DNA from 3 places in the Pseudomonas xanthosomatis genome. Region 1 is predicted to be linked to each of the others. Evidence: riboswitches for the same ligand, from Rfam matches in the RefSeq annotation. Region 1 holds a riboswitch; each other region holds the start of a gene.

Region 1 (10,210 bases):
GGCGCCGCCACAAGCGTCCAGCTGCGGAGCGATCTGCTCGACCAGCGCCTGCAACACCGCCTGCACCGGCTGCCAGCCGGCCTCATCGGGTAACGCCAGGGTGCCGCCCAGGGCTTGCTCGATCTGTATCAGGGCCAACTGTTCGAGGCGCTCGCGGGTATCGCCGGTGGTGCGCCACAACGCCGTGTCCACCGCCAGCAGCAGCGCCGGGCGTGGGCCCTGCCAAGGCGCGCCGAGGTCGCAGTCCAGCGGGTCGAAGGCCAGCGCCATGGCTTTGGCCAAAGCGCGGATCAGGCTGGCATTGGCGCCCTTGCCGTCACCACGCTCCACCCGCAGCAAGGCCAGCAGGGTGTCACGGCGCAGGCGCCCGGCGGGCGACTGGCCGAAGATGTGCAGGCCGTCGCGAATCTGCGATTCCTTGAGGTCGCACAGGTAGGTGTCCAGGCGCGGCAACCAGACTGCCGCATCGTCGAGCTGGCCCTCAAGCTGCAACTCGCGGTCGATATGGTTGGCCTTGACCAGCTCGAGGATATCGCGCTGTAGCTCCCGCGCCCGGCGCGGGTCCAGCAGTTGTGCTTCGTAGTATTCGTCGGCCAGTTGCTCCAGGTGGCGCAGCGGGCCGTAGGACTCGGCGCGGGTCAGCGGCGGCATCAGGTGGTCGATGATCACCGCCTGGGTACGGCGCTTGGCCTGGGCGCCCTCGCCCGGGTCGTTGACGATGAACGGGTAGACGTTGGGCAATGGGCCGAGCAGCGCGTCCGGCCAGCATTCACTGGACAGCCCCACACCCTTGCCCGGCAGCCATTCCAGGTTGCCGTGCTTGCCCACATGTACCACCGCGTCAGCGGCAAAGCCGTTGCGCAGCCAGAAGTGGAACGCCAGGTAGCCATGGGGCGGCACGAGGTCGGGGTCGTGGTACACCGCGCTGTGGTCCACCTGGTAGCCGCGCGCCGGCTGGATGCCAACGAACGTCAGGCCGTAGCGCAGGCCGGCGACCATCATTCGCCCGCTGCGGTACATCGGGTCCTGCTCGGGCGCGCCCCAGCGTTCCAGCACGGCGCGCTGGTTGGCCTCGGGCAGCGCGGCGAAGGCTGCGTGGTAGTCGGCCAGGCTCAGGCTTTGCGCGCAGGGGCGCTGGTCGAGGTGGTCGAGGTCGTTGGTCACCCCGCCCAGCAACTGGTGAATCAGCGCGGTGCCGCTGTCGGGTAGCCCGGCCACCGGGTAGCCCTGCTGTTGCAGGGCCTGGAGGATGTTCAGCGCAGCACCTGGGGTGTCCAGGCCGACACCGTTGCCGATGCGCCCGTCGCGGGTCGGGTAATTGGCCAGCACCAGGGCGATGCGTTTTTCGGCGTTGCCGAGCCTTGCCAGCTCGACCCAGCGCCGGGCCAGTTCGGCAACGAAGTCCATGCGCTCGGGGTGCGCCCGGTAGCAGACCACATCGGACTGGCTGCGCTCGCTGCGCCAGGCCAGGTCCTTGAAACTTACCGGGCGGGTGATGATGCGCCCGTCCAGCTCGGGCAAGACGATGTGCATGGCCAGGTCGCGCGCGCCCAGCCCCTGCTCGCTTTGTTGCCAGGCGGGCTGGTTGTCCTGGGCGCAGATGGCCTGCAGCACCGGCACGTCGCGGCGCAGCGGGCGCAGGTTGGGCTGCTCGGGGCTGGACAGGGCAAAGCCTGTGGTATTGATGATCACCTCGGCCTGCACTTCATCGAGCCACGCCTCGACCTGCTCGAGGCAGGCGCGCTCCTTGAGGCTGGCCACGGCAATCGGCAGCGGGTTCAGGCCACAGGCCTGCAAGCGCTGGCAGAACACGTCGATAAAAGCAGTGTTGGCCGCCTGCAGATGCGAGCGGTAGAACAGCAGCGGCGCTACCGGCCATTGCGGGTTCCACTCGCCGTACCAGCTCTGCAGCGTGGCGCTGGGCTGGGCCGGGTGGTACACCGCGGTGCGCGGCAACGGCTGCGGCTCGTCCCAGGCGTAGTCACGGCCCAGCCACTGGGTGGCCAGGCAGTTGAACAGGTTGAAGGCGTTGGTCTTGCCGCCCTGGCGCAGGTAGTGCCAGAGCCGTTCGGCCTGCTCGCCAACCACCGTGCCCAGGCCGGTGAGCTCCGGGTCCGGGCGGTCGTCGCCCGGCACCAGAATCAGCTGCACACCGCGGTTGGCCAGCTCTACCAGTTGCTCGACACCGTAGCGCCAATAGCCCACGCCGCCGTGCAGCGAAACCAGGATCACCTTGGCATGGCGCAGCACTTCATCGACATACAGGTCGACCGAGGCGTGGTTCTGCACCTGCATGGGGTTGGCCAGGCGCAGGCTGGGGAAGTCGTCTGGCAACTGCTCGGCGGTTTCGGCAAGTAGTGCCAGGTGGGAATCGCCGCTGCAGAGGATCACCAGATCGGCGGGTGTCTGGCCGAGGTCGGCGATGCTGTCGTCCGGCACGAAGCCGCCGGGCTGGGTCCGCAGCAGGTGCATCGGTCAGGCGCCCAGGGCCTGGCGCAGGCGCGCTTCCAACTGTACGGCGTCGAGGTCCTGGCCGATCAGCACCAGGCGGGTGATGCGCGCCTCGTCGCTGCGCCAGGCGCGGTCGAAGTGCTTGTCGAAGCGCGTGCCCACGCCCTGGATCAGCAGGCGCATCGGCTTGCCGGGGATCGCGGCGAAGCCTTTGGCGCGCAGGATGCCGAACTCGGTCACCAGTTGCGTCAGAGCATCGAGCAACAGGTTCTCGTCAGCTTCGGGCAGGTCGATGGAGATCGAGTCGAAGGCGTCATGGTCGTGGTCGTCATGCTCGTCACCGTCGTGGTGCGAATCATGGTGGGTGCGGCGGCCATCGATATGCGCCTCGGACTCGGCGCCCACGCCCAGCAGCACTTCCAGCGGCAGGCGGCCACTGCTGGCTTCGATCACCTTGACCGCCGGCGGCAGCTCTTCGGCCACCTCGGCGCGCACCTTGGCCAGGCCTTCGGCGTCGATCAGGTCGGCCTTGTTAAGTACCACCAGGTCGGCGCTGGCCAGCTGGTCGGCGAACAGTTCGTGCAGCGGCGATTCGTGGTCCAGGTTGGGGTCGAGCTTGCGCTGGGCGTCGACCTGGTCGGGGTAGGCGGCGAAGGTGCCGGCGGCCACGGCCGGGCTGTCGACCACGGTAATCACCGCATCGACCGTGCACGCATTGCGGATTTCCGGCCACTGGAAGGCTTGCACCAAGGGTTTGGGCAGGGCCAGGCCGCTGGTTTCGATGAGGATGTGGTCGAGGTCGCCGCGGCGCGCCACCAGTTCGCGCATCACCGGGAAGAACTCCTCCTGCACGGTGCAGCACAGGCAGCCGTTGGCCAGCTCGTACACGCGGCCGTTGGCCTCTTCTTCGCTACAGCCGATGCTGCACTGCTTGAGGATTTCGCCGTCGATGCCCAGCTCGCCGAATTCGTTGACGATCACCGCGATGCGGCGGCCCTGGGCGTTGTCGAGCATATGGCGCAGCAGCGTGGTTTTACCCGAGCCGAGAAAGCCGGTGACGATGGTGACGGGGAGCTTGGCCAGTGTTTTCATGGGAGGTGCCCTTGGCTGCAGTGGCGCGGGCATGCGGCGCGACAGCCACGGGCGTTGCCGGCCGGGCGCGTTCGCCACCGGATCACCCCGCCCGGTTTAAAGTCGAAAACGTTGCGAGGCAGGTCTCCTGGCTTGCACCGTGCCGGCGGTTGCCGGCGGGTTGGCGCCTTCCCGCGCGTGCGCAGTGGCTGTGCCAACCTCTAGTGCCTACAGTTGCGGGGGCAGCCGCGGCTTGGACCGCGTTCCCGTCTTAGCTCCGGCAGCAGCCGGAGAACCTCGAAGCGGCAAGGCTACGCAGTGCCTGCAATCCGGTCAACCGCCGCGGCGATTGACGCCCGCCCTGCCCCGTGATTTGCTAGCGCACTGCGTCAAGGTGCCCCCATTGGGGGTGAAACGGGAAACCGGTGCGCCAAGTGCCTTTTACAAGGCCTGGCAAAGCCGGTGCTGCCCCCGCAACGGTAAGCGAGTGATGCGTCTGAACCACTGTGCCAGCAGTCCGGCATGGGAAGGAAACGCATAACCTGGAGCCCCGCTCCACCTCGCCAGCCCGGAGACCGGCCTGGACGCCATATCAACACCCCGCGGTGGGCGGGCGCTGTCGTATCCCCTGGGCGCTCATGCCCGGGGTCGCCGCGCTTGCCCGTTGCCACAACAAAAGCAGCAGAGGAACGCGTCATGCCAATCAGCACCGCCAAACACAGCATCGCCACCCCTACCTCCCTCAGCCAGCGCATGGTCATCGCCGTCAGCGCCAGCCTGTTGGGCCTGTGCCTGGTGTACTTTGCCGGCTTCTCGCACATCGAGGCCGTGCACAACGCGGCCCACGACACCCGCCACAGCGCTGCCTTCCCCTGCCACTGACCGGTTACCGAGAATCCCTGCATGATTACGCGCATTGCCCGCACCGCGGGCTTCAGCGGGCTGCTCGCAGCCCTGTTGCTGACCTTGCTGCAAAGTTTCTGGGTGGCCCCGCTGATTCTGCAGGCCGAAACCTACGAGAGCGCAGCACCTGCCGCCGAACACCACGAGCACGGCGGGGCCGGCGCAGCCCATGAGCACGAACACGGCGGCGAGGCCTGGTCACCGGAAGATGGCTGGCAGCGCGTGCTGTCCACCACCGGTGGCAACCTGGTGGTGGCGGTGGGTTTTGCCCTGATTCTCGCGGCGCTGTACAGCCTGCGTGAGCCGGGCCGGGTGCGCACCGGCGCCTGGTGGGGGCTGGCGGGTTTTGCGGTGTTCTGCCTGGCACCGACCCTGGGCCTGCCACCGGAGTTGCCGGGCACCGCCGCAGCCGACCTAGGCCTGCGCCAAAGCTGGTGGATCGGCACCGCTGCCGCCACGGCTGCCGGCCTTGCGCTGCTGGTATTCGCACGGCACTGGTTGTTCAAGGTGCTGGGCGTGGCGCTGCTGGTGATCCCGCATGTGATTGGCGCGCCGCAACCACCGGTACACGAAAGCCTGGCCCCCGAAGCCCTTGAAACCCAGTTCAAGATCGCCTCCTGGCTGACCAACGCTGCATTCTGGCTGGCCCTGGGCCTGCTCAGCGCATGGCTGTTCCGCCGCTCCAGCGCCGCCTGATGTCTACCCCTGCGCTGTTCGCAGGCTTTGGCTGCCGCCGGGGTTGCCCAGTGGAAACCCTGGCGGTGCTGCTGCGCCAGACCCTGGCCGAACACGGCCTGTCGCTGAACGCCCTGCATGGGCTCGCCAGCATCCGGCGCAAAGCCCGCGAGCCCGGGTTGCTGGCACTGGCCGAGCGCCTGGGGCTGCCCCTCATCTGTTTCGATGCCGAGCACCTGCTTGGCTTCGAGCCACTGCTCAGCCAACGCTCGGCCGCAGCCTTCGCCCAGACCGGCTGCTGGGGCGTCGCCGAAAGCACTGCCCTGGCGCTGGCCGGTACCCGTTGCGCAACGCCCCGCCTGCGCGTGCCCCGGCAAATACTGGGCGGCGCTACCCTGGCGCTGGCGTACGGCGGATAATCCGCCTTTTTTCTGCAAGGATTTTTCATGACGGTCTACTTCATCGGCGCCGGCCCCGGCGACCCCGAGCTGATCACGGTCAAGGGCCAACGCCTGATCCACCAGTGCCCGGTGATCATCTACGCAGGCTCCCTGGTGCCGCCTGCGGTGCTCGAAGGGCACCGCGCCAACACCGTCATCAACAGTGCCGAGCTGCACCTGGAGCAGATCATCGATGCCATGCGCCAGGCCCACGCCAACGGCCAGGACGTGGCCCGCATACACAGCGGCGACCCGAGCCTGTACGGCGCCATCGGCGAGCAGATCCGCCACCTGCGCGAGCTGGGCATCGACTACCAGATCATCCCAGGCGTCACCGCCACCGCTGCCAGTGCCGCCCTGCTCGGCTGCGAACTGACCCTGCCGGAGGTGGCACAAACGGTGATTCTGACCCGCTACGGCGACAGCTCGCCGATGCCTGCCGGCGAACAACTGGCCGACCTGGCCCGGCATGGTTGCACCCTGGCCATCCACCTGGGCATCCGCAACCTGGCACGCATCGTCGACGAACTGCTACCGCATTACGGCGCCGACTGCCCGGTGGCCGTGGTGCACCGGGCCACCTGGCCTGACCAGGACTGGGCCCGTGGCACCCTGGCGGACATCGTCGAACAGGTTGCCAGCAAGGGCTTCAGGCGCACGGCGCTGATCCTGGTCGGCCATGTGCTGGGCGATGCGCCGTTCGCCGATTCGGCGCTGTACCGCGCCGGCCACGCCCACCTTTACCGCCCCGGGCGCTGAGCCGATTGCCGGGTAGCAGGGCGCCGTAGCACACTCAGGCTTTGCCAACCACGGAAGCCACGCCATGCTCGAGCTACGCCCCAACTGCGAATGCTGTGACCGCGACCTGCCCGGTGACAGCCCGGATGCTCTGATCTGCTCGTTCGAATGCACCTTCTGCAGCGCCTGCGCCGCGCAGCATTTCAGCAGTGGTTGCCCGAATTGCGGCGGCCAGCTGAGCCCTCGGCCAACCCGGGTTGGCCGGGCCTTGCACAACAACCCCGCTTCAACCCAGCGAGTGCACAAGGCCCACCCCGCCTGCGCCTGACGCTAAACACCAGCCATGAGCAAGAGGGCTGTCCAAGGCCCTTTTGTAGTCCTTTTCAACAAATGCGCGTTGTCTTTTCAACACACCTATACTCCCCTATTACCAAGGCTCCTGAATCTCCGTAATGTGCGCTGCCCCGGCTTCGCAGCCCCAGACCTGAGCCTGTTGGATCAAAGGACGCGGGCTCAATTCAACAGGAGTGATTGCATGACATCCGTGCTGCTGGTCGATGACCACCACATCGTTCGCCTTGCCGTGCGCATGCTGCTCGAGAACGAGCGCTTCACCGTCGTCGGTGAAACCGGCAAGGGCAAGGAGGCCGCCACCTTGGCTGCCAAGACCAGGGCCGACGTGGTCATCCTCGACATCGGACTGCCCGACCTGGACGGCATGGAGGTGATCAAACGCCTCAAGCTGCTGGACCCGCCCCCCAAGATCATGGCCCTGACCGGCCAGCCCGCCGACCTTTATGTGCGCCGCTGCATGGACGCCGGCATTTGTGCCTTCGTGAACAAGGACGAGGACCTCGACGCACTGGTTTTCGCCCTGAAGGCGCTGGTGAAGGGGTATTCGACCTTCCCGCAGATGGCAGTGAACAGCAACACCCTGGAAAGCGAGCACGAACGCCTCGGCCTGCTTTCCAACCGTGAAATGGAGGTATTGCGGCGCCTGTGCGCCGGGCAGAGCAACAAGCTGATCGGCGAGCAGATGAACCTCAGCGCCAAAACCATCAGCACCTACCGCGGCCGGATCCTTGAAAAGCTCAAAGCCGAATCGTTGGTGGAAATGGTCGACCTGGCCAAACGCAACAACGTGGTCTGAGACCATGGGCAAAGGCACCTTGGTGTGCCTGCTGCTGGCCGCATTCGCGCTCGCCCCCGGCTTGGCGCAAGCGGCCGGCGAACCCAGGCATCTGCTGGCCCGCTCGCAAAGCGCCGTGCCACCGCTGCGTCTGGCGCTTGCCGACCGCGAGTGGCTGGCGCTGCATAACGGCCTACGCCTGGGGACCTCGCACCCCGATTACCCCCCCTTCGACATCAATACCAGCCAGGCCGACTACGAGGGCCTGAGCGCCGACTATGCCGGCCTGATCGGCGAACAGCTGGGCGTTCCGGTACAGGTCATCCGCTACCCTGACCGCGCCCAGGCCATTGCCGCCCTGCACAGGGGGGAAATAGACCTGTTGGGCAGCTCCAATGCCTTCGAAGCCGCCGATGCAGGGCTGGCATTGAGCCAGCCCTATGCCGACGACCTGCCGGTGATCGTCGCCCGTCACGGCCACCCCCTGCGCAACGCTGACGACCTGACCGGCATGCGCCTGGCCATGGTCGATCACTACTGGCCAAGCGAAGCCGTGCGCCAGCTCTACCCCAATGCCCGGCTGGTGCTGCAGCGCTCTACCCTGGCAGGCGTCGCCGCCGTCGCCCTGGGGCAGGCCGATGCGTATCTGGGCGATGCCATCAGCACCGACTATGTAATCGGCAGGGGCTACCAGGGGTTAGTCGCCATCGATCACCTGGTCAAGGCACCGCCCAGCACCTTCTCCTTCGCCGTGGACCGTGACCAGCAGCGCTTGCTGCAACTGGTCAACCAGGCGCTGCAACGCATCGGCGACAGCGAGCGCCTGAACATTCTGAACCGCTGGACACGCGGTAGCACCGCAACCCTGCTGGATCGACGCCTGGATACGCTGAGCGCCGAGGAGCGCAACTGGATCGCTCGACACCCCAGCGTACGGGTGATGATCAACACCAGCCTCGCCCCCCTGACCTTCAGCGATGCCCTGCAACAACCCCGTGGCATCGCCATCGATGTGCTGGAGCAGATCAGCCGCCGTACCGGCCTGCATTTCGAATTCGTGATGGCAGACTCGTTCGACGAAATGCTCGACGCTGTAACGCAGGGCAAGGTCGACATGCTTGGCGCCATCGGCTACGACCCCCGTGACGCCAGTCGCCTGCGCTATACCCACTCCTTCATGGTCAGTCCCCGGGTATTGGTCACTCGTGCCGATGCACCACTGCTGGACACCGGGCAGCCGCTGCGCGACATGCGAATCGCCGTGCTGCAAGGCTCACCGCTTCGCCCGGAGCTGCCTGGCCAGCGGGTAGTGGAAGCTAAGAATCCGCTCGAGCTGCTGCAAGCAGTGATCAATGGCAAGGCCGATGCTGCCCTCAGCCCGCTGATCAATGCCAACCACTTCATCAACCAGCTGGGCAACGGCAAGGTCAGGGTTGCCGTGCAACTTGGCGACGAGCCGATAGCGGCAAGTTTTGCCGTCAACCCGGCGCTGCCGCAGTTGCAGGCAATCCTCGACAAGGCGCTGTTAAGCCTGCCTCCTGACGAGTTGGACCAACTGGTCGACCGCTGGCGCAGCAGCGCCGTGGCCAGCGACAGCCCCTGGCGCAATTACCGCAGCCTGGCGATCCAGGCATTGCTGCTGGCAGGTGCGGTACTGGCCGGGGTGTTGTTCTGGAACCTCTACCTGCGCAAGCTGATTCACCAGCGCACCGAGGCCCAGCGCGCCCTGCAAGCGCAACTGGGCTTAAGCCGCGCATTGCTTGAGCAATTGCGCCAGGCCAAGGTCGATGCCGAGCAGGCAAGCCACGCCAAGAGCGCCTTCCTGGCGGTGATGAGCCACGAGATACGCACCCCGATGAACGCTGTCATAGGCTTGCTGGAGCTGGCTCTGCAGGACAGCCGGCAGGGCCGCAACGACCCCCAGGCCCTGGAGACCGCCCACGATTCTGCGGTCGGACTGCTCGATCTGATTGGCGATGTGCTGGACATCTCGCGCATCGAATCCGGGCGCATGACCCTGCAAGCTGTGCCTGTCGAGTTGCGCGCCCTGGTGCAAGCAGTGCTGCGCATGTTCGAGGGCAATGCCCGGGCCAAAGGCATTGCCCTGCAAGCCTCGGTGCCCGAAGTTGCGTGCTGGGTCGAGGCCGACCCGCTGCGGCTCAAGCAGGTGCTGGCCAACCTTGTGAGCAACGCGATCAAGTTCACCCAGCGCGGCCAGGTGCAGGTAACCTTGCGCGGCACGCCTGCTGCGCAAGGCATGCTTGCCGTGCAATTGCAGGTCAGTGACAGCGGCGTGGGTATCAGCAGCGCCGACCAGGCCCGGCTGTTCGAGGCCTTTGCCCAGGCCGGCGAACACGCTGGCCGCCAAGGCGCCGGCCTGGGCCTGTTGATCAGCCGCCACCTGTGCACACTGATGGGCGGCGAGCTAAGTCTGCAAAGCCTGGAGGGCCTTGGCACCCAGGTCGATGTGCATCTCACCTTGAAACAGGCCGAGCCCGCCGCCGACATGCCAGGCGCTGCGGATGAAAGCGCTCAGGGCACCACGGCGCTGCGCATTCTGGTGGTCGACGACTACCCCGCCAACCTGTTGCTGCTGCACAAGCAACTGGGCTCGCTCGGCCACCAGGTGGCGTTGGCCGAACACGGCGAAGCGGCGCTGGGCCTGTGGCAGGCCGGCCACTTCGATGTGCTGCTGACCGACTGCAACATGCCGGTAATGGATGGCCACGCCCTCACCCGCCAAGTCCGTGCCCTGGAGCACTCCCTGAAACGGCCACGCTGCCGGATCATCGGCGTCACCGCC
Region 2 (10,210 bases), 620 kb from region 1:
GCCCAGGTGGCGGATCGCCAGGTTGCCGTTGGCCACCCAGATGCCGTTGCTCCAGGCAATGTCCGCCGACTCCGGGTTTACGTCGGCATCTGCCGGGCCCACGTCGGCCACGGTGGGGAACAGCACCGCATCCAGGCCCTGGGCGTCCATCCAGTCTTCGAGGTCGAGCTTGCGGGTGGCTTCCAGGCCGCGCAGGCCGTCCGGTAGGCTGGCGATCTGGTCCCAGGTTTTCAGGCCGCGCTTGGCCATGTTGACGTACTCGTCCATGCCGGCGGCCAGGTCGTCTTCACGGTTGGGCAGGGTGCCCGGGTCGTGGGGGAAGATCTGCGGGCCGTCGACGTCGGCCAGGCGGTTGAGTTGCGGGTCGTCGTTGGCCCGCAGGAAGTCGTCGAACGCCCAGCCCGACAGCTCCCACAACTCGTCATGCAGAAACTCCTTGCTGACCATGCCGCGGTTGTACACGGTGGGTGCGCCCGGGCGGTCGCCCTCGCAGTTGGACACCAGCGGGAAGTCGGTTTCGACCACTTCGGCGCCGGCTGCTTCCAGCGCTTGGCGGGCCTGCTGCCACAGCGCGATCACGCTGGCGCGGGTGTTGATGCGCTGGCCAGTCGGGCCGCCGATGCCGGGCTTTTCCGAGGTGCCGGCTTCAGGGTCGGCATTGATGTACATGCGCGGCACGGCAAAGCGCTTGCCCTTGAGCGAGTCGGCTGGCACCGCCAGGTCCAGGTACGAAGCCGGGCGCACGCTGGAGGCTGCCGGGATCGGCACCCAGGGTTGCAAACGCCACAGGTCGCCGCGGGTGTCGCTGTCGTCGGCCACCACCACATCGAGGATTTCCAGCAGGTCGGCCATGGTCCGGGCGTAGGGCACCACCACGTCCATGGTCGGGGTCAGCGGCCAGTTGCCGCGTACCGAGATCACCCCGCGCGACGGGGTGTAGGCGCACAGGCCGTTGTTCGAGGCAGGGCCGCGGCCGCTGGACCAGGTTTCTTCAGCCAGGCCGAAGGCGCTGTAGCTGGCGGCAGTGGCGGTGCCGGCGCCGTTGGACGAGCCCGAGGCGAAGGGGGCGGTCAGGTACTTGGCGTTGTACGGGCTTTCGGCACGGCCATATACGCCGCGCTGCATGCCACCGTTGGCCATCGGCGGCATGTTGGTCTTGCCCAGGCAGATGGCGCCGCCGGCGCGCAGGCGCTCGACGGTGAAGGCATCGCGCTGGGCGACCAGGTGCTGAAACGCCGGGCTGCCGGAGGCGGCGGTCAGGCCCTTGACCAGGTAGCTGTCCTTGGCGGTGTAGGGGATGCCGTCCAGCGGGCCGAGGGTCTTGCCCTGGGCGCGGCGGGCGTCGGAGGCCTCGGCCTCTTTCAGTGCCTCGGGGTTGCGCACCACCACGGCGTTGAGTGCGGTGGCGGTGTGTTTGCCGTCAAAGGCGTCGATACGTGCCTGATAGGCCTTGACCAGCTCCACGGCGGTCGTGCGGCCGGTCTCGAGCGCGTTGCGCAGCTCGGCAATGGAAACCTCGGTTACCTCGATCATGCTGTCACCACAGTTGTGCAGGTGGAAAAATCATGGCGGCGAGTGTAGCAAGAAGGTCTTGTTGCACGCAGGCATGCAGCGGGGAAATGGTTCGTTGCAGCGCGGCAGTCCGGGCGCGCTGGCGGGGCATGAATGCTGGTGTGGGAGCGGGCTTGCCCCGCGATACCGGCGCAGCCGGCGCCATCCATCGCGGGTCAAGCCCGCTCCCACGAGGCATCAATCCAGATCAGCCGCCGAATGCCGCTCCGGCACCTGGGTGTCTTCATCTCCCCAGGTGCGGTTGACCCGGGTGCCGCGCTGCACCGCCGGGCGCTGGGCGATGGTTTCGGCCCAGCGCTGCAGGTTGGGGTACTCGTGCACCGCCAGAAACTCGGCCGCACCGTACAGGTTGCCGCGCACCAGCTGGCCGTACCAGGGCCATACGGCGATGTCGGCGATGCTGTACTCGTCACCGCCCAGGTAGGCGCTGTCGGCCAGGCGCCGCTCCAGCACGTCGAGCTGACGCTTGGCCTCCATGGTGAAGCGGTTGATGGCGTACTCGAACTTCTCTGGCGCATACACGTAGAAGTGGCCGAACCCACCGCCCAGGTACGGCGCCGAACCCATCTGCCAGAACAGCCAGTTGAGGCACTCGGTGCGTGCGGCCGGAGCCTTGGGCAGCAGGGCGCCGAATTTCTCGGCCAGGTACAGCAGGATCGAGCCGGACTCGAACACCCGCACCGGCGGTTCGACGCTGCGGTCGAGCAGGGCGGGAATCTTCGAATTGGGGTTCACCTCAACGAAGCCGCTACCGAACTGGTCACCCTCGCCAATGCGGATCAGCCAGGCATCGTATTCGGCGCCGGAGTGGCCGAGGGCGAGCAGCTCTTCGAGCAGGATGGTCACCTTCACGCCGTTGGGCGTGGCCAGCGAATACAGCTGCAGCGGGTGCTTGCCGACAGGCAGCTGTTTGTCGTGGGTGGGGCCGGCGACCGGGCGGTTGATGCTGGCGAACTGGCCGCCGGAGGCGGCTTCGTGCTTCCAGACTTTGGGCGGTACGTAGGGGGACTTGCTCATGGGCGCGATCTCCTGAAAGGCATGTGCAGGCACGGTAGACGTGCATCTATGCCATGGGTTCGGCGCCGGGGGCAAATGGTTGGTGGCCTGGGCTGGCCCTATCGCCGGCAAGCCGGCTCCTGCAGGGGGCGCGTCAATCGGGATTGCGCGTTAGCTTGCCGGCGATGAGGCCATCCGCTCAGAACCGGTAATCCACGGTGGCAAAGTACGACCGCGGCGTGCCCAGCAACCACTGCTCGCCGCTGTACGCCGACTGCGCATACACCCGGTCGAACAGATTGTTCACCTGCAGCCCCAGGCGCACGTCCGGCAGCACTTGCCAGCCGATATTGCCATCGACCACGGTATAGCCCGGCACGCGCTGGCTGTTGGCGGTGTTGGCGTAGCGCTCGTCCACATAGCGCAGGCCGATGCCGGCATCTACCGCCTGGCTGAAGCCTTTGTTCAGCCACAGGTTGGCGGTGCGCCGCGGTACGTCGGTGGGGCGGTTGCCGGCGCGGTCATAGGCGATGCCGCCGTTCACCTCGTCGAACTGGTCGTACTCGGCCCGCACAAGCGCTGCGTTGGCCGACAGCTGCCACTGGTTGCCCAGCGCCAGTTCCAGGCTGGCTTCCAGGCCATCGGAGGTCTGCTGGCCGGCCTGCTGTTTGGCATGGGTGAGCGGGTCGCTGACCAGCAGTTTCTTTTTGACGATGTGGTAGGCCGCCAGGGTCCATTCGCCGCGCCCGGCCCAAAAGCGCTGTTTCAGGCCCAGTTCGGTCTGCTTGGCCTCGGTCAGGTCCAGGCTTTGCTCCGGGCGCAGGGTCAGCAGGTCGCCGACGCCGTCCTCGCTGGTGGAAAACTGGCCGTACAGTGACAGGTCGTCGCTGAGCGCATACACCAGGCCCGCTCGCCAGTTGCCGCCGCGCAGGCTGCGGTCGTTGCGGCTGTTGTTGACCAGGTCGTCGCGGTCGATGTGGTTCTGGTCGCGGCGAATGCCGGTGACCAGCGCCAGGCGCTCGCTCAATTGGGTGCGGTTTTCGGCAAACAGGGCGACGGTGTTGACCTTGGACAGCATCTGCGGTTGTGTCGGGCTGTTGCTATGGAAAGGGCCGGGGGCAGGGTGCCACGGGTCGAGCGGGTCGCTGCTGCCGTCTTCGTAGGGGAAGTTGCTGTCGATGTTGAAGCGGATGCGGTTGGCCTCGACGCCCACCACGGTCTTGCTGGCAAGGCCCAGCAGGCTGTGGTCGAAGGTGAAGCTCTGGCGGTCGCCGACCTGCTCCTGGTTGTGGCGGATTTCCAGGAAGCTGCCGCGCTGCACCGCAGAAGCGGACGGGTCCCAGCTGTAGCTTTCGGCGTTGCGCCAGTGGCGGCGGCTCTTGATGTAGTACAGCTGGTTGCTGGCCGACACGCTGTCGCTCAGGGCCCAGTCGGTGGTCAGGCGTGTCCATTCATCGTGGTAGCGCTGCACATCGTTGCTGACGTTGTAGTTTTTCTTGCGCAGGCTGTCGCGCAGGTGGCCGTCGATCAGCGGGGTGCCGTAGTAGTTGGCCGGCTGCGCGTCACCGCGTTCGTGGGCCAGGGTGAAGCTCAGGTTGTCGCTGGCATCGAAGCGCAGGGCGGCGCTCAGGGCCAGGCTGCGCGACTCGGTGCGGTCAACGTAGCCGTTACCGGCTTGCTGGTTGAGGGTCAGGCGATAGCTCAAGCGCTCGCTCAAGCTGCCGCCACTGTCCATGCCCAGTTGCTGGCGGCCCCACGAGCCATAGCCCAGGCGCAGGTGGTTGCGCACCTCGCCGGTCAGCGGCTTTTTCGGGACCACGTTGATCGTCGCCCCGGTGGCGCCTTCGCCGTACAGCACCGAGGCCGGGCCGCGCAGCACATCGATACGCTCGACCATCCACGGGTCTACCGGGAACGTCTGGGTGCCGGCACCGGTGTACAGGCGTGCGCCGTCGAACAGGGTCATCACCGAATTTTGCCCGGTGAAGCCGCGCGCCGACAGGCCGGTGCCGCCGTCGCCCGGGGTGCCGATGAAGGTCAGCCCTGGGGTGCGGCTTACGGCGTCCTGCACGGTGGCGTTGTTGCGCTGCTGGATCTGTGCCTCGCTGAGGGTGCTGGTGCTGGCGGGGGTGTCCAGGGCGCTGAGGTTCAGCCGCGAGCCAGCCGGGGTCGGGGTGGCCAGGTCGATGCTGCGTGCCTCCTGGCTGTCGGTAACAGCGGTGGAAGGCAGGGTCAGGGGTTCGTCGGCCAAGGCCGGAAGGGCGACGGCCAAACAGGCGGCCAGGGGGTGGAGCTTGCTGAATCGGGACATGTCGTTCCACTGCTGCAGGAATGAATGGATCCCGGTGGAAAACACGCAAAGGCGAACCACGCACGCAGGCGCGCACGCGGATACCGGCCTGCGCCCGCCCACCGCGGGTTGCCAAGTAAGGCTTCAGGCCGGTCTCCGGGCTTGCGAGGGTCGTGAAGCCTTCACCTTCCCATGCCAAGGCACAGTGGTGTGTCGAAGGGTTCGCTCGCTTACCGTTGCGGGGGCAGCGCCGGACTTGTCGCAAAAACGACGCACCGGCTTCCCGTTTCACCCTGCGCGCGGCGGCGCAGGACACCTGAAACTGGCGCGCATCTGACCACCAAAAGTGTGACGGGGCAATGGTTTAGCAGTTTTTACTGATTTTTTTCCGAACTTTTCCCAATGACGTTGTCTCGAAGGGCTGGTTTGTCATTCACTTACGTCATGGAGACTTTTGCCAATGTTCATCCGTAACCCGCTGCGCCACGCCTGCCTGCTGGCACTGATGGGCGCGCCCCTGGCCGCCAGTGCCGCACCCAGCACCGACCCGCTGTTCACCTTCGGCCTGCTGGGCTCGTACGACAGCTTCAAGTTCGAGGGCGGCAGCAGCTCGGACAAGGAGCACCTGGGCCAGGGCGGTGTGTTCGCCAGCTTCGGCAACAAGATGACTGCCGAGTCCGGGCTGATCTATCAGCTGGGGGCCGAGGCCAAGTACGGCAAGAAGAACGACAACAAGCTCAAGGAGGCCCAGGCCGAACTGGACCTGGGCTGGCGCGCCGCGCTGGATGCGCGCAACTTCGTCGATGTCACCGTAGGCGGTGGCTACAGCTGGACCCGCTTCGAGCCCGAGATCAACGACCTCGATACCCGCCTGACCTACAAATCGCCTTTCGCCAAGGCGGCGCTGGGTTACAACCACCAGTTCGACACCTCGACCCTGCGTTTCGAAGTGGGCGCCCGCCACACTATCGACGGCCGTGCGCGCATCAAGGTGGACGATTTTGGCAGCGACAGTGTCGACATGAAGGACCGCACCAACCCTTACGCCGAAGTCACCTTGCTGATGAACCAGCAGGGCAGCATGCCGGTGCAGGCCGGGGTGTACTACACCCGCACCGAGTACAAGGTCGATGGCGATTCGCCGGTGCTGGACAACAACAAGCTCAAGCGTGACGAGTTTGGCGTGAAGGTCGGGTTGGCGTTCTGATCAAAGTGTCCTGTCGCCGGCTTGCCGGCGACAGGGCCGCTACCGGGCATCAGCGCCCGCGTCGTCGCGACACCCGCGCCTCGATGTTCTTGCGCCCGATCAACAGCGCAGGCTTTTCCACCACCGGCTCGTCGGCAAGCCACTTGTACATCACCAGGCAGTCCACCAGCCCCAGCTGGGCATGCCGGTAGGCCTTGGGCAACCGCCCGACCGTGTCGAAGCCGAGCTTGTGCCACAGCGCCACAGCCACTTCGTTGCTGGCCACCACCGAATTGAACTGCAACGCCAGAAAACCCTCCTGGCGCGCGAGCTTTTGCGAGTGTTCGCACATCAGCCGCGCCACGCCACGGCCACGGGCGTGCTCGCAGACCATGTAGCCGCAATTGCCCACATGGCTGCCAGGGCCGGCGGCGTTGGCTTTGAGGTAGTACGAGCCGAGCAGCTCGCCGTGTTCTTCGGCCACCAGGGTATGCAGGGGCGCTTGCAGCCACAGCTGGCGGGCCTGGCTTTGGTCGAGGGCGGGGTCGAAGGCGTAGGTCTGGCGGGCCTGGACGATGGCCTGGAAGGTGGGCCAGAAGCGTTCGAAGTCGTCCGGGGTCATGGGGCGGATGTGGATCATGCGGCTACCTGGGCGGGCTGGGCAGGCAAGTCTGGGGGGTGTGGCGATTGGGAGCAAGCCTGTTATGGCCCCATCGCGGGCAAGCCCGCTCCCACAGGTACAGCGCAGGTCTGAAAGGCCATGCGCCCCCTGTAGGAGCGGGCTTGCCCGCGATGAGGCCGGTAAAGGCAACACCAGGCAGTTGCCCCCACCGGGTGGTGCCAATCAGGCCCCGGCCTTGCCCACCGCATCCAGCGCCCGGGCCGAATACACCAGCGCCGCGCCGGCATTCATCGCCACCGCCACACCCAAAGCCTCGGCGATTTCCTCGCGGGTGGCACCATGCTTGACCGCCTGCTGCGAGTGCACGGCGATGCAGCCGTCGCAGCGGGTGGTCACCGCCACCGCCAGGCTGATCAGCTCGCGGGTTTTTGCATCCAGGTGGTTGGTCTTGGCGCCGGCGCCGCTGGCGGTCATGTACCCGGCCACGGTGTCGGGGGAGAGGTGCTTGAGGTCGCCGATACCGGCCATCAACTGCTTACGGTAGGCGTCCCAGTCCATCATGCTCATCGTCTTCACCTTGTCGGGTTGGCAACAGGAGCTTTCAGGCTAGTCGAGGTTGCGCAGGGCGTCTTGTGCGGCTGTGCTGCGTTCGCAGCGCCCCCTGGAGGAGCCGGCAAGCCGGCACCTCCAGGGAACGGCGGGTCAGATGTAGATGAACACCAGCACAAGTGCGGCGACCACAGCCCACTTTTCGAGGTAGTAGCGGGTGCGGTTGCGCTTCTTCATGGCCTTGCCGCGCTCGCGAATCTTGTAGATGCGGGTGAACAGGCGGTTGATGCCGCCGGTCTTGTCGTTGGCATCGTTCGGTGCGGCGGCTGCGGCCATCACGTTGCGGCTGAACCAGCGGTTGAAGGCGGTCGCCCAGCGGTACTTGAGCGGGCGCTCGACATCGCAGAACAGGATGATGCGGTTGTGCTCGGTGGTGTTGGCGGCGTAATGGATGTAGGTCTCGTCGAACATCACCGCCTCGCCGTCGCGCCACGAGTACTTCTCGCCGTCGACGTCGATATAGCAGCCGTCGTCGTTGGGGGTGTCCAGGCCCAGGTGGTAGCGGTAGGAGCCGGCGTACGGGTCGCGGTGGCGTACCAGCTTGGCGCCCGGCGGCAGGGTGGCGAACATCGCCGCCTTGACCGTGCCGATGCCTTGCAGCAGCTCGGTGGTGCGCGGGCACAGGCTCATCGCTGACGGGTGGCTCTCGCCGTACCACTTCAGGTAGAAGCGCTTCCAGCCGGTTTTGAAGAACGAATTGAAGCCGACGTCGTCATAATTGTCGGACTTTTTGATTTCGCCGGCATGCAGCAGTTGCTGGGCTTCCTGGCGGATTTCCTGCCAGTTGTCCTTGAGCGGTTGCAGCTCGGGAAACGCCTCCACAGGCAGGTACGGCTTGGCCGGCTGCTTGGAGAACAGGTAGAGGAAGCTGTTGACCGGGGCCAGGAAGCTTGAGTGGTCACCGAGCTGGCGGGTGAGTTTGTGACGAACCCGACCGCGCAGGTGAACATAGGCGATCGAGAGGGCGAAGATCAGTACGATTGCAATTTTCATGGACGTTTACTTGTCGAAAAATGGCCATGCGCCATGGCATAAGCCCGCCAGCATAAACTTCGTGGTCGGTCTTGTTAAGACAATTCCGGGCGACTTAGGTGTAATGGCCTATAGCTTGCGCAACCGTTTCAACCAAGGAGCAGCACATGGCCCAGGACCCACGCCCCAGCGGCGCCCCCTTCAAGCGGTTGTTCTTCGCCCTGCCAGTGGGCGACGCCCAGCGCCGCGAGCTGGCCCGCTGGCGCCGCGGGCTGGGCCTGCGCAGCGGCAAGCCGGTGCCGGCCGACAACTTTCATGTGACCTTGCTGTTTTTGGGCGATGTCGATGCCGGGCAGGTGCCGGCGATCTGCGCGGCGGTCGAACGGTTGGAGCGCCCGGCGGCGCCGCTGCGGCTGCTGCTCGACCGGCTGCAGGTGTGGCCGCGGCCCGGGGCTTTGCTGCTGGCCCCGGAACACACGCCACCGGCCTTGTTGCAGTTGGTGTATGGCTTGCAGCAGGCGCTGTTGCCGTTGGGGGTGCAGGGAGGCAGCCGCGAGTACCGGCCGCACCTGACGCTGTCGCGTGATTACCGCGGCCAGCCGCCAGAGGCTGGGGAGGCGCCGGAATTCTTCCTTACCGCCCGGCACTTCACCTTGTACGAGTCGCGCAAGGGGCAGTACTGGCCGCTGGCCGAGTGGGCGCTTGGTTAGCCTGCACATTCCTGTAGGAGATCACCCAGCCCTCGGGGCTGCGCGACAGCACAGCCCTCGGGGCTGCGCGACAGCACAGCCCTAGAGGGCTGTGTGGTCTCCTACAGGGAAGGCACCGACCGAGCCGGTGCCATGGCTTGAGGTTTGCCGGTCTGCCGCATCGCGGGGCAAGCCCGCTCCCACGAACGCCTTCTAATCGGTTGCCTGGATTGCCCTCAGAACGTCGGCGTGTATTGGGCAGCGGTGTGAGCTGTCGGGTCAGGCGCTGACCGCTTCGGTGTCGAACAGCCCTTGGCCAAGGGCTTGGGCCTGGCGCAGCGCGGCGGCTTGCGGTGCGCTTTCGGTTTCGCTGAACAGCGTCGAGCTCAGCACCTGCGCGCCACAGTAGTCGAAGATGCCGTGCTCGATCTGCACACGCATCGCTTCGGCGTAGCCATGGCGTTCGAAGGTGCCGGCGTCGGCTCCGGCCACCCCGACCAGGTGCGCGGTTATGCCGCGCAGGCGCTTGGTGGTGCTGCCGTCGGCAGCATAGTCGAAGGCCCAGCCGTTGCTGAACACGCGCTCCACCCAGCCCTTGAGCAGGGCCGGCAGCGACCACCAGTAGATGGGGTAGACCAGCACCAGAGTGTCGGCGCGGTCGATGCGCGCCTGCTCGGCCAGCACGTCAGCCGGCGGTGCGGCCAGGCGGCGGTGCACGGCATGGTCGGCCAGGCCGAAGCGTGGGTCGAAGCCTTCGCTGGCAAGGTCTGCCAGTTCGCTGGTATGGCCTGCCGCCGCAAGGCCAGCAGCCACCTGGTGGGCGAGGGCATGGGTGAGGGATGCAGGGTCGTGGTGGCCGATGACGATCAGGGCATGCATGGCGAAGCCTCCGAAAAGCGGGGTGCACAGGGAGCGCGAGCGCTATATACTCGCAGTAAGTTACGATCGGTAAGTTACTTTTGGTAGGTAAGCTATGTCAAGCGAAGACAACGCCGCCCCGCGTAAACGCCTGTCCCGTGAGCAGCGCCGCCGTCAGTTACTGGAGGTGGCCTGGCAACTGGTACGCGAGGAGGGCACCGAGGCCCTGAGCCTGGGGCGCCTGGCCGAGCAGGCCGGGGTTACCAAGCCGGTGGTGTACGACCACTTCGAGACGCGTGGCGGGTTGCTGGTGGCGCTGTACCAGGACTACGACGCGCGGCAGACCGCCATGCTCGAAGCGGCCCTGGCCGGGTGCCCGGCAGAACTGCCCGGGCGGGCCTGGGTGATTGCCGAGG
Region 3 (10,210 bases), 480 kb from region 1:
TGGTGCTGGCCCTGGGCCCGACCAACTACCTGCTCAACCTGCTGCTGGAGTCGGCCGGTGACTACGTGCAGAACATCGTCGGCCTGAGCTTCTGGACCGACAGCCAGGCCAACAGCGGTTGGCAGAACAGCTGGACCGCCTTCTACTGGCCCTGGTGGATGACCTGGGGGCCGTTCGTGGGCCTGTTCATCGCGCGGATTTCCCGCGGGCGGACCATCCGCGAGCTGGTGTTCGGCGCACTGCTGGTGCCCACCCTGGTGACCATGATCTGGATGGCGGTGTTCGGCGGCTCGGCGCTCAAGGACGAGCAGCAGGCACGCCAGGCCCACGCCGCGCTGCCGGTGGCCGAGCAGAGCGTGGCCGGCGACTTTACCGGTGGCCCGATCCTGCAGGCCACCCGCCACGACACCACCACGGCGATGTTCACCCTGCTCGAGCGCCTGGACGGCCCCACCGTGGGCGCCATCCTCAGCGTGATCGTGTGCCTGCTGCTGGCGGTGCACTTCGTCACCGCCGCCGACGCCGGCACCCAGGTACTGTGCATGCTCAACTCGCTGGGCAGCATCGACCCGCCGAACTGGCTGCGGGTGATGTGGTGCGTGCTGGAGGGCGCCATCGCCGCCAGCCTGATCATTGCCGGCGGGCTGGTGGCGATACAGATGGCCAGTATCGTGGTGGGGCTGCCGATCGCGCTGTACATGCTGCTGACCGGCTACAGCCTGTGCCGCAGCTTGCGCGCCTATGAAGGGTCGGTGACCTTGGGCACCCCTGCCCCTGAAGCTGTGCGTGTGGTGGCCGGGACCGTCGTCGAAAGCCACTGACGCCACCTCCTGTAGCCGGCTTGCCGGCGATCACGGGCACCGCCCGCGCCATGCTACGAAGAACCGGGGCTGCCATTGCGCAGCCCCGGTTTTTTGTGTCGCCGATTCGTGCCCTATTGCCGGCAAGCCGGCTCCTAGCGGGCTGTGCGCTCGCGCATGGCAAAAAATGGCTGTGCCAAAATGAATAAATAGTTATAAGATAACGTTTCATTTGACACCCATTCCTGCCTGCGACCCAACCCCGATGACAAGCGCCTCAGCCACCCCTACCCTGCTCACCCAGCGCCTGCAGAGCATCGATGCCCTGCGCGGCCTGGTGATCCTGTTCATGCTGCTCGACCACGTGCGCGAGACCTTCTTCCTGCACCGCCAGGTCAGCGACCCGATGAACGTCGATGTCACCGACCCCAGCCTGTTCGCCAGCCGCACCCTGGCCCACCTGTGCGCACCGGTGTTCGTGCTGCTGACGGGCCTGTCGGCCTACCTGTACGGCGAGAAGTACCAGGGCCGCGCCGATGTGTCGGCATTCTTGTTCAAGCGCGGGCTGTTCCTGGTGGTGCTGGAATTCACCCTGGTGAACTTCGCCTGGACCTTCCAGCTGCCGCCGAGCGTGATCTACATGCAGGTGATCTGGGCCATCGGCGTGAGCATGATCGCCCTGTCGCTGCTGGTGTACCTGCCGCGCGCCGCGCTGGTGGCCCTGGGCGTGGTACTGGTGGCCGGGCACAACCTGCTGGACGGCCTGCACTTTGGCCCGGAGTCGGCGATGCACGTGCCGTGGGCAATTTTGCATGACCGTGGCTGGCTGGAGGTGTCCGACAGCCTGCGCCTGCGCACCTCTTACCCGGTGCTGCCGTGGATTGGCGTGATCGCGCTGGGCTACGCCCTGGGGCCGTGGTTCGGCCGCAGCAGCAATGCCGGCGTACGCCAAAAGCACCTGCTGCTGGCCGGCAGCGCTGCGCTGCTGGGCTTCGTGGTGCTGCGCCTGCTCAACGGCTACGGCGAAGCGCCATGGCACAGCTACCCGGCGCTCACCCAGACCCTGATGAGCTTCTTCAACATCACCAAATACCCCCCGTCGCTGCTGTTCCTGAGCCTGACCCTGGGCTGCGGCCTGTTGCTGCTGCGCGGCTTCGAGCGCGCAGGCGCGGCCCGCTGGATCGGCGTGCTGGCGGTATTCGGCGCCGCACCGATGTTCTTCTACCTGCTGCACCTGTATGTGCTGAAAGTGCTGTACGTGGCCTGCGTGGCGCTGTTCGGGCAGAACCATGGCGAGTACTTCGGCTTTGACGGCATTGGCGCGGTGTGGCTGGGCTCGGTGCTGCTGGCGGCGGCGTTGTACCTGCCGGTGCGCTGGTTTGCCCGGTTGAAGGCGCGTCGGCGTGATATCGCCTGGCTGAAATACCTTTGACGGCCGATCGCGGGGCAAGCCCGCTCCCACAAGCCCGCACACGGGGCTTGGCGTGGCAGCGGGTGTGCCCCGCGACAAGGCTGCAACGGTCAAAACCATTTCCACCGGCCGGTCGATGGTCTACCATGCCCGCCGCCGGTTTCCACCAGGAATTAATAGGGAATCCCCAGCCCGCCCAGCGCGTGCCAAAGGGAACTGCCCCCGCAACTGTAGGTGCCGAGCCCGCGCCATCGATGCCACTGGATCATGTATCCGGGAAGGCTGGCGCCGGGCCAGGACGCACCAGTCAGGAGACCTGCCGGCACACATTTACCAACCGGCGGGGTGTCCGGGATGGCCATCTCCACCCCTTGCGGGTGCTGCCCCTCGCCCTGCGCGACGGGCCCGGCGATGCCTGTCCGTGCGTTCATTCCGTGCACCGTAGATAGGAGATCGCCCACCATGCTGCCCCGTTTCGCCGCCCTGCTCGCCGGCCTGTCGCTGACTGGCCTCGCCCAGGCCGCCGCCACCCACTACCCGCTCACCGTCGACAACTGCGGCGCCCCGCAGACCTTCGCCCAGGCCCCCGAGCGCGCCGTGACCATCGGCCAGGCCGGCACCGAGATGCTCTACGCCTTGGGCCTTGGCGACAAGCTGGCCGGCACTTCGCTGTGGTTCAACAACGTGCTGCCCGAGTACGCCGCGCAGAACTCCAAGGTGCCGCGCCTGGCCGACAACGACCCAAGCTTCGAAGCGGTGGTGGGCAAGCGCCCGCAACTGGTGGCGGTGCAGTTCGAGTGGATGGTCGGCGCCCAGGGCGTGGTGGCAACCCGCGAGCAGTTCGACGAGCTGAAGATCCCCACCTACCTGCTGCCCTCGGACTGCGAAGGCAAGGACAACCTGGTGGGCGCCGACGGCACCCGCCTGCAGCCGTTCAAGGTCGACAGCATCTACAAGAGCGTCAGCCAACTGGCCGAAATCTTCGACGTGCAGGCCCGTGGCCAACAGCTCAACGCCGAGCTCAAGGGCCAGCTGGATCACGCCCGCCAGCAACTGGCCGGCAAGGACCTGAGCCACACCAGCGCGCTGTTCTGGTTCTCCAGCGCCGACCTTGAGATGGACCCGTACGTGGCCGGCCGCCAGGGCGTGGCCGACTTCATGCTGCAGACCCTGGGCGTGCGCAACGTGGTCGAGTCCAACGAAGAATGGCCCACCGTGGGCTGGGAAACCCTGGCCAAGGCCAACCCCACCTGGCTGATCATCGCGCGCATGGACCGCCGCCGCTTCCCCGCCGACGACTACCAGAAGAAGCTTGATTTCTTGCGTAACGACCCGGTGGCCAAGAACATGGAGGCGGTGAAAAACGGCCGCATCATCGTGCTCGACGCCGACGCCATGCAGGCCGGCATCCGCCTGTTCACGGGCCTGGAGCGGTTGTCCGCCGCCTTCGCCACGGGTAAAGCGCCGCAACCATGAGCCGCCTGTTCCCCCTGAGCCTTGCTGCAATGGTGGCCCTGCTGGCCGCGTTGCTGGCCGGTATCGCCATCGGTGAAACCCGCGTCACCACGCAGGTGGTGTGGCAGGTGCTGGCCAACCATTTGTGGCAGGCCGGCCACGTGCTCGACCCGATCGACGCCGGCATCATCTGGAACTACCGCCTGCCGCGCACCCTGGTGGCCGCAGCCTGCGGCGCCGGGCTGGCTACCTGCGGGGTGATTTTGCAGGCGCTGCTGCGCAACCCGCTGGCCGAGCCCTACCTGCTGGGGTTGTCCGCCGGTGCTTCCACCGGCGCGGTGGCGGTGGGCCTGTTGGGGCTGGGTGGTGCCGCGCTGTCGCTGTCCGGCGGCGCCTTCATCGGCGCGCTGGCGGCCTTTGGCCTGGTGCTGCTGTTGTCGCGGGCCAGCGGCAGCAGCCACAACAATGCCCAGGTGATTCTGGCCGGCATTGCCGGCTCGCAACTGTTCAATGCCCTCACCGCATTTTTGATTACCAAATCGGCCACCGCCGAACAGGCCCGCGGCATCATGTTCTGGCTGCTGGGCAACCTCAGCGGCGTGCGCTGGCCCTCGGCGTGGCTGGCCTTGCCGGTGGCGCTGCTGGGCCTGGTGGTGTGCCTGTGGCACCGCCGCGCGCTGGATGCCTTCACCTTCGGCGCCGATTCGGCAGCCTCCCTGGGGGTGCCGGTACGCCGCACGCAACTGCTGCTGATCAGCTGCGCGGCGCTGGTGACCGCGGTGATGGTGTCGATTGTCGGCGCCATTGGTTTCGTCGGCCTGGTCATCCCCCACGCCCTGCGTTTGCTGCTGGGCGCGGGCCACAGCCGTCTGCTGCCGGCCAGTGCGCTGGGTGGCGCGCTGTTTCTTATTCTGGCCGATATCCTTTCGCGCACCCTGATCAGCGGCCAGGTGATCCCGGTAGGCGTGGTCACCGCGCTGATCGGCGCGCCGGTGTTCGCGCTGATTCTGGTCAGCCGCCGGGGGCGCCCATGACCGCCATGCCCCCCCTCGCCATCGCCCCCCTTGCCTGCCACAACTTGAGCCTGCGCCTGGGCGGGCGCGACGTGCTGCAAGGCATCGACCTTGCCGTGAACCCCGGTGAGACGCTGGGCATCGTCGGCCCCAACGGCTCGGGCAAGTCCACCCTGCTCAAGCTGCTGGCCGGCCTGCGTACCCCCAGCAGCGGCAGCGTGCAACTGCTCGGCGAGCCCCTGGCGAAGCTGCCGCGCCGGCGCATCGCCCAGCTGTTGGCCCTGGTGGAGCAACAGGCCGACACGCAAGACGCCATCAGCGTGTTCGACGCCGTGGCCCTGGGCCGCACGCCGTGGCTGTCGGCCCTGGCGCCGTTCGGCCGGCAAGACCGCGCCATCGTCGACCAAGCCCTGGCCGACGCGGACGCCAGCCACCTGCGCGAGCGCATCTGGCGCGAGTTGTCTGGCGGCGAGCGCCAGCGCGTGCACATCGCCCGCGCCCTGGCCCAGCGCCCGCAACTGTTGCTGCTTGACGAGCCCACCAACCACCTCGACATCCAGCACCAGCTGGGCCTGCTGCAACAGGTGCAGGCCCTGCCGGTGACCACCCTGGTGGCCCTGCACGACCTCAACCAGGCGCTCACCTGCGACCGCCTGGCAGTGCTCGACCGGGGCCGCCTGGTCGCCCTCGGCCAGCCCGAAAGCGTGCTCACCCCAGAGCGCCTGCTGAGCACTTTCGGCGTACACGCCCACTACCTCACCGACCCTTACGACGGCGCGCGCATCCTGCGCTTTCGCGCCCCCTGAACCAGGACGTTCCGCCCATGTTGCCGCGCTCCACCACCGCCCTGCTGCTCGCCACCCTGCTGACCACCGCCGCCGCCCAGGCCGAGGTGCATGAAGTGCAGATGCTCAACCGCGGCGCCGACGGCGCCATGGTCTATGTGCCCGACCACCTGCACATCGCCCCCGGCGACAGCGTACGCTTTGTGCCAACCCAGGCCGGGCACAACGCCGCCAGCCTGCCCGCCCTGCTGCCAGCTGGCGCCACGGCGTTCAAGAGCAAGCTCAACCAGCCCTTCGAGCAGGTATTCGAGGCGCCCGGGCTGTACGGCATCCAGTGCATCCCGCACCTGGCCATGGGCATGGTGATGTTGATCCAGGTCGGCGACAGCCAGGGCGCCAGCCTGCCTGACGGCCTGCCGGCCCGGGCCAAGGCGCGCCTGGCCGCGCAGCTGCAAAAACTGGAGGCCGGCCAATGAAAAAGGTATTCATCGCCCTGCCCCTGCTTGGCCTGAGCCCGATGGCCCTGGCCGAGTCCGCCCAATCGCAGGCCAACGGCTTCATCGAGGACAGCAGCTGGAGCATCCTCAACCGCATGGTGTATGACCAGCGCGACTACAAGCACGGTGGCCGCAACAGCGCCGCACGCAACGCCTACAAGCCACGCAGCGAACGCAACGGCCTGGCCGAGGAATGGGCCTACGGCCTGATGGGCACTTTCAGCTCGGGCTTTACCCAGGGCCTGATCGGCATCGGCGTGGATGCCCACGCCTACCAGGGCGTGCAACTGGACAGCGGCGGCGGCCGCGCCGGCAAGGCGCGCCTGCTGGGCGTGGACAACGCCGGCCACCCGAAAAACGAATACAGCCGTGGCGGCGCAGCCGTGAAGCTGCGCCTGTCCAACACCGTGCTGTCCTACGGCGAGCAACGGGTGAAAACCCCGGTGTTCAGCTCATCCGACAGCCGCCTGCTGCCCGAGACCGCCACCGGCTGGTTCCTCACCAGCAACGAAATCGACAAACTCAAGCTGGTGGCCGGCCACTTCAACGAAAGCACCGACCGCAACGCCTCAAGCCACAACCAGGGCTTTGTGGTGAACTACTCCAACGCCCGCCAGGGCAACGCCTTCGACCTCGCCGGCGCGGTGTGGAACCCCAACGCCAATGTCAGCGCCAGCCTGTACACCTCGCGCTACGAAGACAGCTGGAACCAGCACTACCTCGACAGCACCCTGAGCCACGCCATCGACGAGCAGCGCAGCGTCAGCCTGGACCTGAACCTGTACCGCACCACCGACACCGGCAAGGCGCTGTCCGGGCGCATCGACAACACCACCTGGAGCCTGGTCGGCCGCTACGCCCAAGGCCCCCACGCGTTCAGCCTGGGTTGGCAGCAGGTCGACGGCAACACGCCGTTCGACTACGTCACCCGCGGCGCCATCTTTATCGCCAACGCCGTGCAGATGTCCGACTTCAATGCCCCCAACGAAAAGTCCTGGCAGGCCCGCTACGACCTGAACATGGGCGCATTCGGCGTGCCGGGGTTGAACCTGACGGCGCTGTATGTGCGCGGGTTCGATATCGACGGCACGCATGTCGACCCTACTGGCGGGTATGCGTACCTGGGGTATGGCAAGGATGGCAAGCACTGGGAGCGCGACCTGGAGGCGCGCTATGTGGTGCAGAGCGGCAAGGCCAAGGGGCTGACGTTCTCGCTGCGGCATAACGTGCACCGGGGGGATACGGCGCAGGCGGAGCTGGATGGGGATCAGGTTAGGGTGGCGGTGGAGTGGCCATTAGCCGGGAGGCTGTAGTAAACGAGTTAGCCCAACCAAACTCTTGAGCAGCCCGAAGATAGCAGCCAATGCATGGTGGCAATTGACCATTATCCGAAAATAGGATCCAATCCAAGAAAATTCTTGTTGGATGAATGAGATCCTCGCCGTGAAAATATCTGTAGAAAAAATATACATCGAAAATTTCAAAAAAATTGAAAAACAAGAAATCGCAGTAAAGCCCATTACTGCAATTGTTGGCGGAAACGCGAGCGGCAAAAGCAGCATATTGCAAGCCGCTCAACTATGCACCTCAATCTGCCAAGCCAGCTTTAAAAACATAAATAGAAATAACAAAATAGAATTCCATAAAACCTTGGCTAACGAAGATGTATTCTACAGGCCAACCCAAACCATTCTCGACTTGAGATTTGAAGAACCGGCAAGCCAAACCAAGTCAATCAAACTTGGCTTTCAATGCATAATTCATGACAACACCACCAAAGCTCCAAAACCCATAGACCTAAAAGTTGCAATTACTCGAGGAAAAAATGCCAACCTGGCCTTGAAGTACGAGGGTAATGAATCCCTGATCTCTAACCTCGGAGATCGCAACCATCCATTTTCGATCTTCACCCCAGGCCTATCTGGAATTCCTATCCGTGAAGAATGGCGCACACGCGGTGCATTAGACGCAGCGGCAATGCATGGGGACGCCAACCTTTATCTCAGAACACTTCTAGATCATCTTTTCACGAAAGACCTTGACGACAGAACAATTAGCGAATGGGTTAATTGGCAAATTGACATAGATGAACTTCCCGAGACCTCCTCCTGGAGAGCATTCTCAACCTATCTTAATGAGTGCTATGAAGGGGCACGTGTTTACGTAAAGCATGACAGAAGTAAAGAGCGATACATTAACGTAGAGGTTTGGTACTTAGAAAAGAGCTTCACACTCGACATGGCTTCAACTGGGATGCTGCAAGTAATTCAAATACTTGCATATGCCTGCTTCTATGAACCACCTCTCTTACTGCTTGATGAGCCCGATGCACACTTACACGCTGACAGCCAAGCCAAACTCCATTCCGCATTGAAAATTCTTTCTTCAAATAGCTTGACAAAAATTGTCCTCGCAACACATTCACCACAATTCCTTCAGCTTTTGCAAAATGACCCTGACGCGTCCATTGTATGGCTCAGCTCAGGAAAGGAAGTTGTCGTACAGGCTGGTCAGCAACCTGCCATCCCACTTTTAATGGAGCTTGGCGCGTTGACGCTAGGTGCTGACGTATTTCAACAAAAGTACAAAACCATCTTACTCACTGAAGACAAAGATACAGACCTTATCAAGCCATTCGTCGCTGCACAAACGAACAAGGCAGTTTCAATAATCTCTTACAACGGATGCGCAAATTTACCTGGTGCCCGTCAACTCGCGATTCTTTTAAGCAGGCTTCGCCCCGATGCAAAAATTGTCATTCATCGCGACCGGGACTTCAGAACGGCAGAAGAAATGGACTTCGAAAGGCTGCTGTTTGAAGCCTGGCTTGAATACGAGGGCGGCACTAACATTCAAGAGATCTTCACACCTGGCAACGACATAGAACATTCATTTCTGGACACTAATCACCTGCAACAAAGTCTAAATGGCTATGCAGATGCGGCCAAAATTGAAAACGCTCTCATCAATGCTCTGGCTATCAAACGAGATGACCTGACTGCAAAAACAAGAAGTGCGCGTGCTGTCATCAAAGAACGTCTATACGACACCATTCGAATTCAAGGAAAGACAGCACTCCGCACAAAAGCCAAATTAAAACCTAAGCCTCCAGCTGACTCAAAGTTCTTACCCCGAGATGGAAAAACACCACTTTCACTGGACCAATGCCACGGAAAGCTTGCTTACAAGTCATTCTTGACATCTCTTCACCAGCTCATAGGCGGAGATAGCAAGGCGATTCCAGATTACATTATAAAAAGCACGCACCACCTCGAATGCCCTATCTGGAAGAACGCTCTAGCCTGAGGCACTAATTAACTTTCACGCAATCGCACGCACACCAAACTTCCCCGTACCAGCCTATCGTTCAAAACGCGGCTGATACGGGCATTGATCTCAAGTACTCGCACTCACCTGATCCGCAGGAGTGCCGAATAGAGCCACTACACAAAAAGCTCAGAGGCTATAAGTTGCGCAATTTTTAAATAACGAAATTTAGCCAGAACACTGGTGTCCTGCCTCCGAATAAGCTGTTCACTTTTGACGGCGGTTTGGGCGCCCGGCCTGCGTTGCTAATCCTCGCCATAGCCCTGCTATGACTTCATCGCGGCCCCTTGGCCGCCCCCCAGGCCACTCGCCAAAAGAGAACTTATTCCCGAGACAGGACACTAGTAATCATTTACATCCCTTACTTCGCCAATTGCGGAATCCTCTTGACATCGTTAACTTAATCATAGCCCATTAAAGTTAAGAAATGACGTTTCGCCTTGTCAGCACCTCAATTCAGCTGCCACTGCACCCGTTCCTGCGGCGTGAGGCTGTCCATCACGTGAGAGAAGGTTTCGCTGAACTCGACGCTGACATTGCCGAACACCTTGAAGTTGCTCAGCAGGTAACGCTTCACCGTTTTTGGCCAGCGCCCGTCACGGTGGCCAGCGTTGATGATGCCCTTGGCGTCCTGGTAGTTGGCGGCGGGCTTTACCTGGGTCAGGCGGCGCTCGAAGTCGCCGAAGGTCCAGTCGTCTTCGCGGGCTTCGAATTCGTTGAGCAGTCTGACTTTGTACAGGGCAAGTTCCGGCATGGGGTTGGCTCCTTTTTTGGTTGGAACGCAAACCCTATGCAAATGGCGCGGGGATGGAAATGAACCAGATGTTGAACATTGGCGTGGCCTTGTAGGGCGTTTACCCGAGCACCAGCTCCATATGGGTGGTCTGCCACTGCGGGTCCGGCTCGATATCGACAATACGAA

Evidence for each region. Region 1 has a riboswitch for cobalamin ahead of cobW (cobalamin biosynthesis protein CobW). Riboswitches for the same ligand answer to the same signal wherever they lie in the genome.
Region 2: it holds a riboswitch for cobalamin, as region 1 does, so the genes downstream of both, KSS93_RS14390 (TonB-dependent receptor) here and cobW (cobalamin biosynthesis protein CobW) in region 1, are expected to answer to the same signal.
Region 3: it holds a riboswitch for cobalamin, as region 1 does, so the genes downstream of both, KSS93_RS18920 (ABC transporter substrate-binding protein) here and cobW (cobalamin biosynthesis protein CobW) in region 1, are expected to answer to the same signal.

Annotation. Positions count from the first base shown of each region.
Region 1 covers NZ_CP077075.1:3,825,748-3,835,957, forward strand. Annotated here, with positions in the region: gene cobN (cobaltochelatase subunit CobN) at 1-2,472, opposite strand, end outside; gene cobW (cobalamin biosynthesis protein CobW) at 2,476-3,543, opposite strand; cobalamin riboswitch at 3,644-3,837, opposite strand; cobalamin riboswitch at 3,898-4,120, shown strand; gene KSS93_RS17070 (CbtB domain-containing protein) at 4,219-4,404, shown strand; gene KSS93_RS17075 (CbtA family protein) at 4,426-5,121, shown strand; gene KSS93_RS17080 (cobalamin biosynthesis protein) at 5,121-5,519, shown strand; gene cobM (precorrin-4 C(11)-methyltransferase) at 5,547-6,299, shown strand; gene KSS93_RS17090 (DUF1272 domain-containing protein) at 6,364-6,606, shown strand; gene KSS93_RS17095 (response regulator transcription factor) at 6,814-7,428, shown strand; gene KSS93_RS17100 (transporter substrate-binding domain-containing protein) at 7,433-10,210, shown strand, end outside.
Region 2 covers NZ_CP077075.1:3,210,036-3,220,245, forward strand. Annotated here, with positions in the region: gene KSS93_RS14380 (amidase) at 1-1,533, opposite strand, end outside; gene yghU (glutathione-dependent disulfide-bond oxidoreductase) at 1,750-2,589, opposite strand; gene KSS93_RS14390 (TonB-dependent receptor) at 2,768-4,879, opposite strand; cobalamin riboswitch at 4,989-5,193, opposite strand; gene KSS93_RS14395 (outer membrane beta-barrel protein) at 5,319-6,065, shown strand; gene KSS93_RS14400 (GNAT family N-acetyltransferase) at 6,115-6,684, opposite strand; gene KSS93_RS14405 (carboxymuconolactone decarboxylase family protein) at 6,889-7,233, opposite strand; gene lpxO (lipid A hydroxylase LpxO) at 7,369-8,268, opposite strand; gene thpR (RNA 2',3'-cyclic phosphodiesterase) at 8,415-8,957, shown strand; gene KSS93_RS14420 (NAD(P)H-dependent oxidoreductase) at 9,216-9,815, opposite strand; gene KSS93_RS14425 (TetR/AcrR family transcriptional regulator) at 9,910-10,210, shown strand, end outside.
Region 3 covers NZ_CP077075.1:4,303,586-4,313,795, forward strand. Annotated here, with positions in the region: gene KSS93_RS18910 (BCCT family transporter) at 1-821, shown strand, start outside; gene KSS93_RS18915 (acetyltransferase domain-containing protein) at 1,066-2,232, shown strand; cobalamin riboswitch at 2,352-2,549, shown strand; gene KSS93_RS18920 (ABC transporter substrate-binding protein) at 2,674-3,687, shown strand; gene KSS93_RS18925 (FecCD family ABC transporter permease) at 3,684-4,700, shown strand; gene KSS93_RS18930 (ABC transporter ATP-binding protein) at 4,697-5,485, shown strand; gene KSS93_RS18935 (pseudoazurin) at 5,503-5,940, shown strand; gene KSS93_RS18940 (OprD family porin) at 5,937-7,274, shown strand; gene KSS93_RS18945 (AAA family ATPase) at 7,387-9,267, shown strand; gene KSS93_RS18950 (hypothetical protein) at 9,740-10,042, opposite strand; gene KSS93_RS18955 (GNAT family N-acetyltransferase) at 10,143-10,210, opposite strand, start outside.